Regions from separate parts of the Pseudomonas sp. Pso3 genome, predicted to be linked through region 1. Evidence: predicted binding sites of a transcription regulator. Region 1 holds the regulator's gene; the other holds the start of a gene.
What was found. Region 1 encodes FliA, which starts transcription of late flagellar genes. Its sites were predicted from a motif close to CTAAAGTTTNNNNNNNNNNNGCCGNTAA; they were not measured.

Region 1 (7,409 bases):
ACGCTGGGCGCTACGGCGAAGCGCCGATTGGACCGGGCGATATGATGGATCTTCTCGCACAGCAGCTTCTGCACGCTGGCCGGATTGCGCGAGATGTCCTCGAAATTCTTGGGCAGGTAGTCGACCGCGCCGGCATCCAGGGCGTCCAGGGTGACCCGGGCGCCTTCATGGGTGAGCGAGGAGAACATCAGCACCGGGGTCGGGCACTTCTGCATGATGTGGCGGACCGCGGTGATGCCGTCCATCATCGGCATCTCGTAGTCCATGGTGATGACATCGGGTCGCAGCGCCAGGGCCTGGTCGACCCCTTCGCGCCCGTTGCTGGCCGTGCCCACCACCGAGATGTTGGGATCGGCCGCCAGGATCTCCTTGAGCCGACGCCGGAAGAAGCCGGAATCGTCCACCACCAGTACTTTTACCGGCATACGTTGAAACTCCTAACCTTGGGCGGCGCAGGCCACCCGATGGCGCCGGGCACGGGCCCGACGCCGCTCGTACCCGACCGACTCAGAGCCCGCGACGGGCGTAGCGCTTGAGCATGCTGGGCACATCGAGGATGAGCGCGATGCGGCCGTCGCCGGTGATGGTCGCCCCGGACATGCCGGGCGTTCCCTGCAGCATCTTGCCCAGGGGCTTGATGACCACCTCTTCCTGGCCCACCAGCTGATCGACCACGAAGCCGATGCGCTGGGTGCCCACCGAGAGGATCACCACATGCCCCTCCCCCTGCTCCACATGGGCCGCATTGGGCACCAGCCAGCGCTTGAGGTAGAACAGCGGCAGCGCCTTGTCGCGCACCACCACCACTTCCTGGCCATCCACCACGTTGGTGCGGGACAGGTCGAGGTGGAAGATCTCGTTGACGTTGACCAGCGGGAAGGCGAAGGCCTGGTTGCCCAGCATCACCATCAGTGTCGGCATGATCGCCAGGGTCAGGGGGACCTTGATGACGATCTTGGAGCCCTGGCCCTTGGTCGAGAAGACGTTCAGCGTGCCGTTGAGCTGGCTGATCTTGGTCTTGACCACGTCCATGCCCACACCGCGACCGGAGATGTCGGAGATCTCGGCCTTGGTGGAGAAACCCGGGGCGAAGATCAGGTTGAAGCACTCGGTCTCGGTCAGGCGATCGGCCGCGTCGCGGTCGAGCAGACCTTTTTCCACGGCCTTGTTGCGCAGCAGATCCGCGTCCATGCCCTTGCCGTCATCGGAGATCGACAGAAGGATATGGTCGCCTTCCTGCTCGGCGGAGAGCACTACGCGACCCGCACGGGACTTGCCGTTCTCTTCACGCTCGGCCGGTCCTTCGATGCCGTGGTCGACCGCGTTGCGCACCAGGTGCACCAGCGGATCGGCCAGGGCCTCGACCAGGTTCTTGTCCAGGTCGGTTTCTTCGCCGACCAGTTCCAGATTGATCTCTTTCTTCAGGCTGCGCGCCAGATCGCGGACCAGGCGCGGGAAGCGACCAAAGACCTTCTTGATCGGCTGCATCCGGGTCTTCATGACCGAGGTCTGCAGATCGGCGGTGACCACGTCGAGGTTGGACACGGCCTTGGCCATGGCTTCGTCGCCGCTGTTCAGGCCCAGGCGTACCAGACGGTTACGCACCAGCACCAGTTCGCCGACCATGTTCATGATCTCGTCCAGCCGCGCGGTGTCGACCCGCACGGTGGTCTCCGCCTCGCTGGTGGGACGCTCGGCAGGCGCGGCGGCTGCCGGCTTGGGCACCGCGGCCTCGGCCACCGGCGCCGGCTTCGGCGCCGGTGCGGGAGCCGCCGGCTGAGGTGCGGCCACCGGTGCCGGCGCAGCGGCCACCGGAGCGGCTACCGCTTCCGCGGCTGCCGCGGGACCACTGAACTTGCCCTTGCCATGCAACTCGTCGAGCAGGGATTCGAATTCGTCGTCGGTGATCTCGTCACCGCTCGCCGCGGTTGCCGGAGCCGCTGCGGCCGGGGCTGCAGCGACGGGTGCCGCGGCTTCGCTGGCGACGAACTTGCCCTTGCCGTGCAATTCGTCGAGCAGGGCCTCGAATTCATCGTCGGTGATGTCTTCGCCACCGGGCGCGGCAGCGGCAGGGGCCGCAGCGGCAACCGGCGCAGCGGCCGGCGCCTCCTGGAACTTGCCCTTGCCATGCAGCTGGTCGAGCAGGGCTTCGAATTCGTCATCGGTGATGTCGTCGCCACCGGCGGCTGCCGGCGTTTCCGCTGCCGCGCTCGGCTCGCTGCCCAGGGCATCGAGCAGATTCTGGAAATCGGCATCGCTCAATTCCGGCTCGGCCGCCGCAGCGGCGACCGGAGTCGGTTCCGCGACCACTGCCGGAGCGGCAGCCACGGGCGCAACCGGAGCCGGCGCCGGCGCACTGCCGGCGGGCTCGGCCAGGCGGGCCAGGGCCGCCAGCAATTCGGGCGAAGCCGGGGTCGGCTCTTCGCGTTCACGGACCTGACCGAACATCTCGTTGACGGAATCCAGTGCTTGCAGCACCACATCCATCAGCTCGGCATCCACGCGGCGTTCGCCCTTGCGCAGGATGTCGAAAACGTTTTCCGCGATATGGCAGCACTCGACCAGGGTATGGAGCTGCAGGAAACCGGCACCGCCCTTTACGGTATGGAAGCCACGGAAAATGGCGTTCAGCAGATCCATGTCATCCGGGCGGCTTTCCAGCTCGACCAATTGTTCGGACAACTGTTCGAGAATCTCGCCGGCCTCTACCAGGAAATCCTGGAGGATCTCTTCATCGGCGTCGAAGCTCATTCCTGCACTCCCCAAGAGGGTCTGGGTCAAAAGCCCAGACTGGATAGAAGATCGTCGACGTCGACCTGAGCGGCCACGACGTCTTCACGCTTATCGGCATGAATCTGCGGACCTTCACCCTTCATCGTCTTTTCTTTTCGATTCTGTTCGATCAGCGCGGTGTGATCGTGACTGAAGCCGGTATAGCGATCGACCTGGCTGGCCATCATCACCAGCTTGACGAGGTCTTTCTCGATCTGCCCGACGAGATTGACCACGCGCTTGATCACCTGACCGGTAAGGTCCTGGTAGTCCTGCGCCAGAAGGATGTCGTTGAGCTTGGCCGACAGTTGCTCGGCGCTGCTCTCGCTGTGACTGAGGAAGGCGTCGACGCGCTTGGCCAGCTCGCGGAATTCGTCCGCGCCCATTTCCCGGCGCATGAACTTCTTCCAGTCGGCATGCACGGCGCGGGCTTCGTCGCCGAAGTTGCCTACCAGCGGGGCGCTCTCCTCCACCAGATCCATGGTCCGGTTGGCGGCGTTCTCGGTCATCTTCACCACGTAGGAGAGACGATCGGTGGCATCGCTGATCTGGGAGACCTCTTCGCCGGCCATGCCGCGCGGATCGATCTCGAAGTTGACGATGGCGTTGTGCAACTCGCGGGTCAGCTTGCCGACTTCCTGGTAGAGACCCCGATCGCGCAACTGGTTGAGTTCATTGATGACGTGCACGGCCTGGGTGAAATCGCCGCTTTCCAGGCATTTCACCAGCTCTTGGGCGTGCTGTTTGAGATTCGACTCGAAGTCGCTGAAGCTGTTGGAGCCAAGCTGATCCATAACGTCCCCGCGGCTTTCTTCAGCCGTTCACCCGCTCGAAGATCTTGTCGATCTTTTCTTTCAGCACCTGGGCGGTGAAAGGCTTGACCACATAGCCGTTCACGCCGGCCTGAGCGGCTTCGATGATCTGCTCGCGCTTGGCTTCGGCGGTCACCATCAGCACTGGCAGGGTCTTCAGGCGCGCATCGGCGCGCACCTGGCGCAGCAGGTCGATGCCGGTCATGCCGGGCATGTTCCAGTCGGTGACGAGAAAATCGAAGTTGCCGCTCTGCAACATCGGCAGCGCGGTGTTGCCGTCGTCCGCTTCGGCGGTATTGGTGAATCCCAGATCGCGCAGCAAATTCTTGATGATGCGTCTCATCGTGGAAAAATCGTCCACGATGAGGATTTTCATGTTCTTGTCCAAGTCGACCTCCGTCCTAATCCGCACACACGCCGCAAGGCGCGTCTAAGCAATCGTAGTAGCCTGAGTACCAGCCGGTTAACGCGAACGCCATTCCGCCAGCCGCGCCCGCAGGCGTGCCGCGCATTGACTGTGAAGTTGGCAGACGCGTGACTCGCTCACGCCCAGCACCTCGCCGATTTCCTTGAGGTTGAGTTCCTCGTCGTAATACAGCGAGAGCACCAGACGTTCACGCTCCGGAAGATTGGCGATGGCGTCGGCCAGGGCCTTGCGGAAGCGCTCGTCCTCCAGACCGCGACCGGGTTCGAGTTCATGCGAACCGCTCTCCTCGAGCCCATGCTCACCACCCTCCATGAGGTCGTCGAAACTGAACAGGCGACTCCCCATGGTGTCGCCAAGGATGCCGTAGTACTCATCCAGACTCAATTTAAGTTCGGCCGCGACTTCGGAATCTTTAGCGTCGCGACCGGTGCGCGCTTCCACCGCGCGAATGGCGTCGGTGACCATGCGCGTGTTGCGATGCACCGAGCGTGGCGCCCAGTCGCCCTTGCGGACCTCGTCGAGCATGGCGCCGCGGATGCGGATGCCGGCGTAGGTCTCGAAGCTGGCGCCCTTGCCGGCGTCATATTTGCGCGAGGCCTCCAGCAGGCCGATCATGCCGGCCTGCATCAGGTCCTCGACCTGCACGCTGGCCGGCAGTCGCGCCAGGAGATGGTAGGCGATGCGTTTCACCAACGGCGCATAGCGGTTGATGAGTTGCTCCTGCTGGGTACGTTCCGAGGTTTTGCTGTACATGCGAAGCCCGCTGGATGCTGTCATGCGTGGGTACCGATGGCTGGTTGCACAAGGCGCTCGACAAAGAACTCGAGATGGCCGCGCGGATTGGCGGGCAACGGCCAGCCATCGACTTTCTGAGCTACCGCACGAAAGGCCAGCGAGGCCTTGGCACGCGGAAAGGCTTCGAACACGGGGCGCTGTTTCTGCACGGCTTTGCGCACCGCCTCGTCGAACGGAATGGCGCCCACATACTGGAGGGCGACATCCAGGAATCTGTCGGTCACCTTGGTCAGCTTAGCAAAGAGATTGCGACCTTCCTGGGGCGTCAGCGCCATGTTCGCCAGGACCCGGAAACGGGTGACGCCATGGTCGCGATTGAGCAGCTTGATCAGGGCGTAGGCATCGGTGATGGAGGTGGGCTCGTCGCACACCACCACCAGGACTTCCTGGGCGGCGCGAACGAAGCTGACCACCTGGTCGCCGATGCCGGCCGCGGTATCGACGATGAGCACGTCGAGGTTTTCGCTGATGTCGCTGAAGGCCTGGATCAGACCGGCGTGCTGGGCCGGCGTCAGATTGACCATCGCCTGGGTGCCCGAGGCCGCCGGGACGATGCGGATGCCGCCCGGGCCGTGCAGCAGCACGTCGCGCAGCTCGCACTCGCCGGAGATGACGTCGGCCAGGGTGCGCTTGGGCGACAGGCCGAGCAGAACGTCGATGTTGGCAAGGCCCAGGTCGGCGTCGAGCAGCATGACGCGCCGCCCGATATCGGCCAGGGCCAAGGCCAGGTTGACCGACACGTTGGTCTTGCCGACACCGCCTTTACCGCCCGTGACCGCTATGACTTGGACGGGATGCATGCTACCCATTGCCTGATACCTTTGATTGAAATCCGTCACACTTTAGACCAAGTGCATTTGGCGTGCCCAGGCATGCGATGCACCACTACCGTTCGTCTGCGCTAACCGGCGCGGCGGGCATTGCTCTGATACAGGCCGGCAAGCATGCCCGCCATGGTTTCTTCGCTCGGTTCCTCGGGGGCCTGCAGGCTCACCGCGCGGCTCACCAGCTGGTGGCTGCGGGCCGGATGCAGGTCGTCCGGGATGCGCGGGCCGTCGGCGATGTAGGCCACCGGCAGGCGCTGGCTGATGGCCAGACCCAGGGCTTCGCCGAGACTGGCGGCTTCGTCCAGCTTGGTCAGCACGCAGCCGCTCAGGCCGCAGCGCCGATAGCTGTGGTAGGCCGCCTTGAGCACCTGGCTCTGGCTGGTGACACCCAATACCAGATAGTTGCGAATTTTCAGCTGGCGGTTGGCCAGGGCTTCGAGCTGCACCTTGAGCGCCGGATCATTGGCGGGCATGCCCGCGGTGTCGATCAGCACCAGGCGCTTGCGTGCCAGGGGTGCCAGCGCCTGGGCCAGGGACTGGCCCGGGTCGACCAGGGTCACCGGCACGTCGAGGATACGGCCGAGGGTCTTGATCTGCTCCTGGGCACCGATGCGGAAGCTGTCCATGCTGACCAGCGCCAGACTCTGGGGACCGTACTTGAGCACGTAGCTGGCGGCGAGCTTGGCCAGGGTGGTGGTCTTGCCCATGCCGGCCGGACCGACGAAGGCGACGACACCGCCCTCCTCCAGAATCTTGGCGTCGGTGGTCTTGGCCAGCTGGGCGAAGTTGGCCAGCAGCATGCGCCAGGCATGGCGCGGGTCCTGGATCTTGGCGACGCTGTCGAGCAGGTGGCGGGCCAGATCGGCCGGCAGACCCATGCGCTGCAGACGACGCCAGAGGCCGGCCTGCTGCGGACGGGTGGACTGCACCTGGGTCCAGGCCATGGAGCCGAGCTGGACTTCCAGCAGTTCACGCAGACCGCTGAGTTCGCTGCGCATGGCTTCCAGGGCGCGACGGTCTTCCGGCGCGGCGCTGGCGGCAGGGGCGGCAGCGGCCGGCTGGGGCGCACGCGGCGGGGCGATCACCGGCTCGCGGCGGCTGTCGGCGGCGCTGATGGCGCCGAGCAGCTGCTTGTCCTTGGGTGCGGCCGAGGGCACGCCCGGCGCGCGGATGCTGAGGTCGGCATGGGCCTGGGCGATCTTCGCATGGGTCTTGCGCAACTCCGCCTGCAGCTCCGCGTTGGGCGCGGCCGGTGCCGGAGCCTGGTAGTCCAGCGCCGCGGTCAGCTCGACACCACCGGCGACCCGGCGGTTGCTGAGGATGGCGGCATCCGGGCCCAGCTCGTCGCGTACCAGCTTCATGGCTTGACGCATATCGGCGGCGAAGAAACGTTTGACTTGCATGATCTAGACCTCAGCCATTCTGGCCAACGGTAGCGACGATGGTGACCTGCTTGTTGTCCGGAATTTCCTGGTAGGCCAGTACACTCATGTTCGGCGCCGCCATCCGCGCGAAGCGGGACATCATCCCGCGGATCGCACCGGCTACCAGCAGCACCACTGGCTTACCCATCATTTCCTGACGCTGCGCTGCCTCGATGAGGGAACGCTGCAGTTTTTCAGCCATGCCAGGCTCGAGGAACATGCCGTCCTCGGCGCCTTGACCGGCCTTCTGCATACTACTTAGCAACATCTGTTCCAACCTTGGCTCAAGGGTGATAACAGGCAGCTCAGGCTCCATTCCAACGATGTTCTGGACGATTGCGCGGGACAAGGC
Region 2 (7,409 bases), 1.1 Mb from region 1:
CCTTGTCGCGGGTGATGCCAAGGCGTTCGAGTTCGGCGCCCAGGTCCTCGCGGATGCGCAGTTGGCGCTCGCGATCCATGCCGGCGGTCCACTCGAAGTTGATCGCCCCGGGAATGTGGCCACCACGGGCGGTCAGCACCTTTTCGCCGCGGTATTCGTCGGCGCCGCGGGCATCCCAGATGGCCAGGTCCTCGGCGCCCAGCCGGCTCTGCAGATAGGCGCGGCTGGCGGTGGGTTCCTCGTGCAGGGTCAGGGCGACCGGTGCCCCGGCCGGCGCGGGCACCGAGGTGCTCAGCGGCAGGCCGGCGGCGATCCAGCCCTGGCGGCCGCCGTTGAGGTAGTGATAGTGGCCGTGCCCGATGACATCGAGCAGCCAGATGAAGCGTCCGGCCCAACCGCCGCCTTCGTCGTCATAGACCACGTAGACGGCTTCGTCGCGCTGGCCCAGTTCGCCGAACAGCTGCTCCAGGTCCGCCTGGGCCGGCAGCAGGCCGGGCGCCGGCTTGCTGCCCAGCTGGGTGCGGGCGGGCGCGACATGGCGCGCGCCGGGCAGATGGCCCTCGGCATAGTGGGCGGCGCTGCAGAGATCCACCAGGATGAGTTCGGGCGCATCCAGGCGCGCCGCGAGATCGGCCGGTTCGATCACCAGGGGCAGGGCGGAAAAGGGCATCGCGGATTTCCCGTCGGTCCGTAGCAAAGGTGAAGTGTACCGAGGTTGACCGGCCAGCGTCAGGTCGGTCGTACCCGCGGACGATTGGCAAAGGTGCCGATGGCGCGCTCGATGCAGGTGAAGGTCTTGTCCAGCGCCGCGGTCCGACGGGGATCCGCCGGCTGCAGTTCGCTGTCCAGGATCGCCAGCAGCACCACCCGTTCGCCAAAGCCTAGACTGCGCAGCCAGAGCCGTTCGTTGCTGAACAGCCGGCGCAGATCGGCGGGCAGGTGCGGCGCGAAACGCGCTCGGTTGCCGTCATCGATGCGCAACTGGCCGGGGCTGCCGAACAGCTTGGCCAGCAGCGGATGGCTGGCGATGTCCAGTTGCAGGCCGGGGGCGTCGTCCAGGCCATGGTGCAGCTGGACATTGCCCTTCTGGCCGTTGCGATCCGGAGCCAGCAGCAGCAGCCGCGGCAGGCCGCAGGCCACCAGCGCCTGGCGGGCGCAATCGAACAGCTGGGGCAGGGTGGCGAAGGCGCTGGGCGTGTGCAGCAACTGCTCGCAGAGTCCGCGCCAGCGCTGCGCCTGACTCTCGCTGGCGACCTGCACCCGGGGCACCGGCTTGAGGCGCCGTTCGCCCGGCGGCCAGACCAGGCCTTCGGCCGGGTGCCAGAGGCCGGGTCGGGCATGGCGCTGGGCGTCCTGCACCGCCAGTTCGTGGCTGCGACTCTGCACCCGTGCCAGTGGCAGTTGCAGGTAGAGGGCGCTGAAGCGCTGCCAGCGCAGGGTGTGGGGACCGTCCCAGGCATGGTGGCTGGCCAGCGCCAGGCCGTTGGCCAGGAGGATGGTGTTGCCGGGATGGGTCAGCCAGCGCCGTAGCGTGGGGTCGTCGTCGAGGCGCTGCTGCTGTTCGAGAGGATCGTCGCCATGGGCGATGTGCAACGCCCTGACCAGTTGCCGGCGATCCTGGTCCAGCAGCCGATAGCCTTCGACGATCCACTCGGGCAGCTGCCAGTGACGGGCCAGCGCCTGGCACAGGCGGATCGCCGGCACGCCGAGCAGCTCGCGCTCGACCTTTATCGCCGGTTCGCCTTCGCCCAGCACCCGCCGCTCCCATTCCTCGAAGAGTTCCGGATAGCGGGTCGCCAGCGGCCAGAGCGGCGCCAGAAAGAGCAGGGCGGCCAGGCGGATGTCCGGCCACAGTCGCGCCAGGGGCACGCCGAACAGGCCCAGCCCTAGGGTCATGGCGTGCTGGCTGACCAGGCACAGCTGCCGCAGCGGACGCGGCAGGCGTTCCTCGGCCAGGGTCGGCTGGCGGGCGATCAGGTATTCCGCCGGGCCGAGTCCGACGCGGCCGAGCACGGCTTCCAGACTGGCGGCCGGATCGCCGAGGCTGGCATGGCCGCGATTGGCCTCGCGCAGCAGGGCCAGCGCCAGGGGGGGTGACTCGCAGAGCCGTTCGGCGATCTCATGCAACGCCAGACGGCCATCGGCCAGGGCGCGGCGCAGACGCTCCGCGGTGGCGGTGGCCACCGGCAGGCGCACGCCTTCCAGGTGTTTGACCCAGTCTTCGACGGTGTTCGGGCGGCTGGACATACGACGGTCGCCTTGAAATTTGATGAAAGGCCTTCAGTCCGGGGCGCCGGGTCCGATAAAGGGGGCGTGAGGGTGATTCCCCGGCTCAATTTTCCTTAGCACACAGTATTCCCAACCATGGCAAAAATCATCGGCATCATCGTGATATTCGCGGCTGTCCTCGGCGGCTACATCCTCGCGCATGGCAAGATCGCTGCGATCATCCAGCCACTCGAGGTCCTGATCATCGGCGGTGCCGCCCTGGGGGCCTTCCTGCAGGCCAACCCGGGCAGCACCTTCATGCAGGTGTTCAAGAAGTCGCTGAAGATGTTTGGCAATCGCTTCACCCACGCCTTCTACCTGGACGTGCTGAAGCTGCTCTACGAGATCCTCAACAAGAGCCGGCGCGAGGGCATGATGTCCATCGAGGCGGACGTCGAGGACCCCAAGGCCAGTCCGATCTTCAGCAAGTACCCGAACATCCTCAAGGATGAGCGGATGACCGCCTACGTCGCCGACTACCTGCGATTGATGTCCTCCGGCAACATGGCCCCCCACGAGCTGGAAGGCCTGTTCGACATGGAACTGGCCGGCATCAAGGAAGAGCTGGAGCATCCGTCCCACGCGGTATCGCGGGTCGCTGACGGCCTGCCCGGCTTCGGCATCGTCGCCGCGGTACTGGGCATCGTGATCACCATGGGCATGCTCGGCGAGGGCGACCAGGCGGCCATCGGTGGCCATGTGGGTGCGGCCCTGGTGGGGACCTTCCTCGGTATTCTCGCGGCCTACGGCTTCTTCGGACCGCTGGCGACCTGCCTGGAGCACGACGCCAAGGAAGAACTCAATGTGCTGGAGGCCATCAAGGCCTGCCTGGTCGCCGCTGCCAGCGGCATGCCGCCCACCGTCGCCGTGGAATTCGGTCGCAAGGTGCTGTTCCCGGCGCACCGGCCATCCTTCAGTGAACTCGAGCAGGCGATGCGGGGCAGCTGATGGACAACAACCAGCCGATCATCGTCAAGCGCGTCAAGAAGAGCGCCGCCGGCCACCACGGCGGCGCCTGGAAGATCGCCTTCGCCGACTTCGCCACCGCCATGATGGCGTTCTTCCTGGTGCTCTGGCTGATGTCCTCGGCCACCCCGGAACAGAAGAAGGCCATCGCCGGCTACTTCCAGGATCCGATCGGCTTCACCGAAAGCGCCAGCCCCTATGTCATCGACCTGGGCGGCACGCCGACGCCGGCGCCCGACCGCACCCTGAATCCCGAGATCCAGGCCCAGCCGGATTCGACCCAGAACAAGGTCAACCCGGACATGGAGGAGCGCGCCGACCCCAACGATTCCAACCGGGTGCAGCCCGATCCGACCCAGTCGCCGGACAGTTCGCCGGATCGCCAGCCGAATGCGGCGGCGCAGAAGGATCAGAACCAGCAGGCCCAGAAGATGGATGCCAGCCAGGCGGAAAAGATCGCCGAGCAGGTCGACAAGGAGCGCCTGGAGCTGTTGCTGCAGGAGCTGCAGAACAAGATCGAGCAGAATCCGGAACTGCAGAAGTTCAAGGACCAGATCCTGCTGGAAATCACCCAGGACGGCCTGCGCATCCAGATCGTCGATGCCGAGAACCGGCCGATGTTCGACTCCGGCAGTCCGCGGCTGAAGTCCTATTTCGAGGACATCCTGCTGGCCATGGCCGACACCATTCGCCAAGTGCCGAACAAGATCAGCATCAGCGGCCATACCGATGCGGCGCGCTACAACGGCAAGGGTGACTTCAGCAACTGGGAGCTGTCCGCCGGTCGCGCCAACGCCGCACGCCGGGCGCTGATCGCCGGTGGCTATCCGGAAGAGCAGGTGGCGCGGATCGTCGGCTATGCCTCCTCGGCCCCCTTCGATCGCGAGCATCCGCTCAATCCGGTCAACCGCCGCATCGACATCATCGTGCTGACCAAGAAGGCCCAGCAGGCCATCGAGGGACGCGCCGGCGGCAACCAGGCACCCAAGCCCGCGGCCGGCGCCGCCCCGGCGGCGAGCCGGAGCGGGGTCTCCAGCGGTGGCGTCAGCGCCACCGGTAACCTGGCGCAACCCATCAACAACGCGGCCTTCAAGCAGCAGATCAATGCCTTCGATGCGGGTGTCATCCAGAGCAAGCCCTGAACGGTCGCGCTGATAGATAGGAAAATTCGCTGCTAGCGTTCGGTTTTTTCGTCCGTTGACGTGAAGACGGCTGGTTAAGCTGCAGGGGTTTCATGACGGATCGGGCACCTTGCGCCCTCGTGCGCGGTCTCCCGATCTCCGATTCCCTTGCAGGAGCCTTCCGATGAGCAACGCCTTTATCGACACCATCAAGCGCCGCCGCAGCCAGTACGCGCTGGGCAAGAATCTGCCGCTGGCCCAGGACCAGGTCACCGCGCTGATCCAGGAGGCCGTCAAGCTGTCGCCCTCCGCCTTCAATTCGCAGAGTTCGCGCGCGGTGATCCTGTTCGGCGCCGAGAGCGACAAGTTCTGGGGCTTCGTCATGCAGGCGCTGCGGCAGATCGTGCCGGCCGACGCCTTCGCCGCCACCGAAGGCAAGATCAACAGCTTCGCCGCCGGTGCCGGCACTGTGCTGTTCTACGAGGATCGGCATGTGGTTGCCGGCCTGCAGGACAAGTATCCGGCCTACGCCGACAACTTCCCGATCTGGTCGGAGCAGGCCAGCGGTATCGCCCAGTTCTCGGTGTGGACGGCCCTGGCCAATGCCGGTATCGGCGCCAGCCTGCAGCACTACAATCCGCTGCCCGACGCCCTGGCCGCCGCCGAGTGGAAGCTGCCGGAGACCTGGCACCTGCGCGCCCAGATGCCCTTCGGCTCCAACGAAGGCGACTTCCCCGAGAAGGGCTTCATGGACGACGCCGAGCGCTTCCGCGTCTTTGGCTGATGGTCCTCGACTGATAGAGCAAAACGCCGGGCTTGCCCGGCGTTTTGCTTAGTAGCGCGACTCGCCTTCGAGGCTGGCCAGGATATGCCGGTAACTGGCCATCCGCTGCGGATGGATGTCACCGCGCTCCAGGGCAGCGAGCAGGGCGCAACCGGGCTCCCGCTCATGCTTGCAGTCGCGGAAACGGCAGTGGCCCAGGTAGTCGCCGAATTCCTTGAAGCCAGCTTCGACATCATCACGGCTGACGTGACTGAGGCCGAATTCGCGGATGCCGGGCGAGTCGATCAGGTCGCCGCCGTCGGGAAAGTGGAAGAGCCGGGCGGTGGTAGTGGTGTGGGTGCCCTTGTTGGTCAGCTCGGACAGCGGGCCGACGCGGGTATCGACGCCCGGCAGCAGGGCATTCACCAGCGACGACTTGCCCACCCCGGACTGACCGACGAAGACACTGACGTGCTCGTCCAGGGCACTCTTGAGCTGGTCCATGCTCAGGCCATTGTGGGCCGAGACCTCCAGCAGCGGATAGTCCAGTTCGCGGTAGATGCCCAGCAGGTCGTCCAGCGCCGGGCCGTTGTGCTCGTCGATCAGGTCGGCCTTGTTGAGCAGCAGCAGCGGCTGGATGCCGGCGTGCTCGGCGGCCACCAGGTAGCGGTCGATGAGGTTGGCGTGGGGCGTGGGCAGCGGGGCGAAGACGATCACCAGGCGGTCGACGTTGGCCGCCACCGGCTTGAGCAGGCCGCGCATGTCCGGCCGGCAGATTTCCGAGCGGCGCGGCAGCTGGGCGACGATGACGCCATTGCCCTGGAGGCTGGCGCGAAACACCACCCGGTCGCCGGTGACCAGGGTCGGCAGGTTGGCACGCAGGTGACAGCGCTGCAGCTGGCCGTCGTCATCCTCGACCTCCACTTGAACGCCGAAGTGGGCGATCACCAGGCCCTGTTGCTCCGGGCCCAGGTCGCCGCCTTCGAGCTCGTCGATCAGCTTGGATTCGCGCTTTTCCGCGCGGGCGGCGCGTTCGGTCTGGATTTTCTCGATCCGCCAGCTCTGGCGACGGGTCAGGTGGCGTTTGGCCATGGGATGTCCGCGGGTTTCAGGACCGCTGAGTCTAGCATTGGCCGCCTCCCCCGGATTACCTAAACTTGGCGTACCTCGTCGCTTCGGAGCCCCCATGCTGGCCCATCTCGCCTCGCGCTATCCGCTGTTGCTGGCCGTGCTGGTGCAACTGGCCGCCCTGGTGGTCGCCGTCGTCGGCATCCGCCTGTGGGCCAGCTTCGCCGGCCAGCGCCCCTCGCTGCTGGCGCTGGTCTGCCTGCAGGCGGTACTGGCGGCCCTGCTGGGCGAGTTGCTGGGACTCGCCCGCTGGTGGGTCTTCATCAATCTGCTGTTCGCCCCGGCGCTCTATCTGGTCAGCGGTCGCGGGCTCTCGGCGGGCATCGCCGCGCTCGGCTTCCTGCTGCTCCTGCTGCTGAACTGGAACAGCCTGCGCGAGCGGGTACCGCTCTATCTCACCGGCCGCCAGACCCGCGAACGGCTGGCCGAACTGCTCGCCGAGCGCGAGCCGACCTTTCGCTTCGTCGACCTGGGCTGCGGCCTGGGCGATACCCTGGTCGATCTGTCCCGGCGCTTTCCGCAGGCCACCTTCGTCGGCGTGGAGACGGCGCCGCTGAGCTTCGCCCTGGCCTGGCTGCGCTGCCTGCCGCGGCGCAATTGCCAAGTGCGCTATCGCGATCTCTGGCGGGTGGAGCTGGGCGAGTTCGACGTCGTCTACTGCTTTCTCTCGCCGGCGCCCATGCCACGCCTGGGCGACAAGGCCCGCACGGAGCAGCGCGCCGGCAGCTGGCTGATTAGCAACACCTTCGAGATTCCCGGCCAGCCCGCGGATCGGGTGCTGGAGGTAGGGGACCTGCGCGGCAGCCGGCTGCTGCTCTGGCATCGTTAGGTGCGCGGCAGGCGCGCTGCTACACTGGTGCCATCATCAAGGAGTTCACCATGACCGCCCCCAATCCTCAGCACCTGATCTGGATCGACCTGGAAATGACCGGCCTGGATCCAGATCGGGACGTGATCATCGAGATGGCCACCATCGTCACCGACAGCGATCTCAATGTGCTGGCCGAGGGCCCGGTACTGGCCATCCACCAGTCGGACGAGATCCTGGCCGGCATGGACGAGTGGAATACCCGTCAGCACGGCGGCTCGGGCCTGACCCAGCGGGTACGCGAGAGCACCGTCGACACCGCCCAGGCCGAGGCCCTGACCCTGGAGTTCCTGCG

Region 2: motA (flagellar motor stator protein MotA) is a predicted target of FliA. The motif match lies at 2,279-2,306, and genes of this name have one in related genera.

Annotation. Positions count from the first base shown of each region.
Region 1 is NZ_AP043687.1:1,652,130-1,659,538, reverse strand. Features, by position in the region: gene ACZ5R1_RS07800 (protein-glutamate methylesterase/protein-glutamine glutaminase) at 1-425, opposite strand, end outside; gene ACZ5R1_RS07795 (chemotaxis protein CheA) at 508-2,751, opposite strand; gene ACZ5R1_RS07790 (protein phosphatase CheZ) at 2,778-3,566, opposite strand; gene ACZ5R1_RS07785 (chemotaxis response regulator CheY) at 3,586-3,960, opposite strand; gene fliA (RNA polymerase sigma factor FliA) at 4,048-4,788, opposite strand; gene fleN (flagellar synthesis regulator FleN) at 4,785-5,615, opposite strand; gene flhF (flagellar biosynthesis protein FlhF) at 5,708-7,036, opposite strand; gene flhA (flagellar biosynthesis protein FlhA) at 7,047-7,409, opposite strand, start outside.
Region 2 is NZ_AP043687.1:533,388-540,796, forward strand. Features, by position in the region: gene ACZ5R1_RS02530 (rhodanese-like domain-containing protein) at 1-670, opposite strand, end outside; gene ACZ5R1_RS02535 (HDOD domain-containing protein) at 730-2,247, opposite strand; gene motA (flagellar motor stator protein MotA) at 2,365-3,216, shown strand; gene ACZ5R1_RS02545 (flagellar motor protein MotB) at 3,216-4,376, shown strand; gene ACZ5R1_RS02550 (nitroreductase family protein) at 4,540-5,139, shown strand; gene rsgA (small ribosomal subunit biogenesis GTPase RsgA) at 5,188-6,210, opposite strand; gene ACZ5R1_RS02560 (class I SAM-dependent methyltransferase) at 6,305-7,075, shown strand; gene orn (oligoribonuclease) at 7,126-7,409, shown strand, end outside.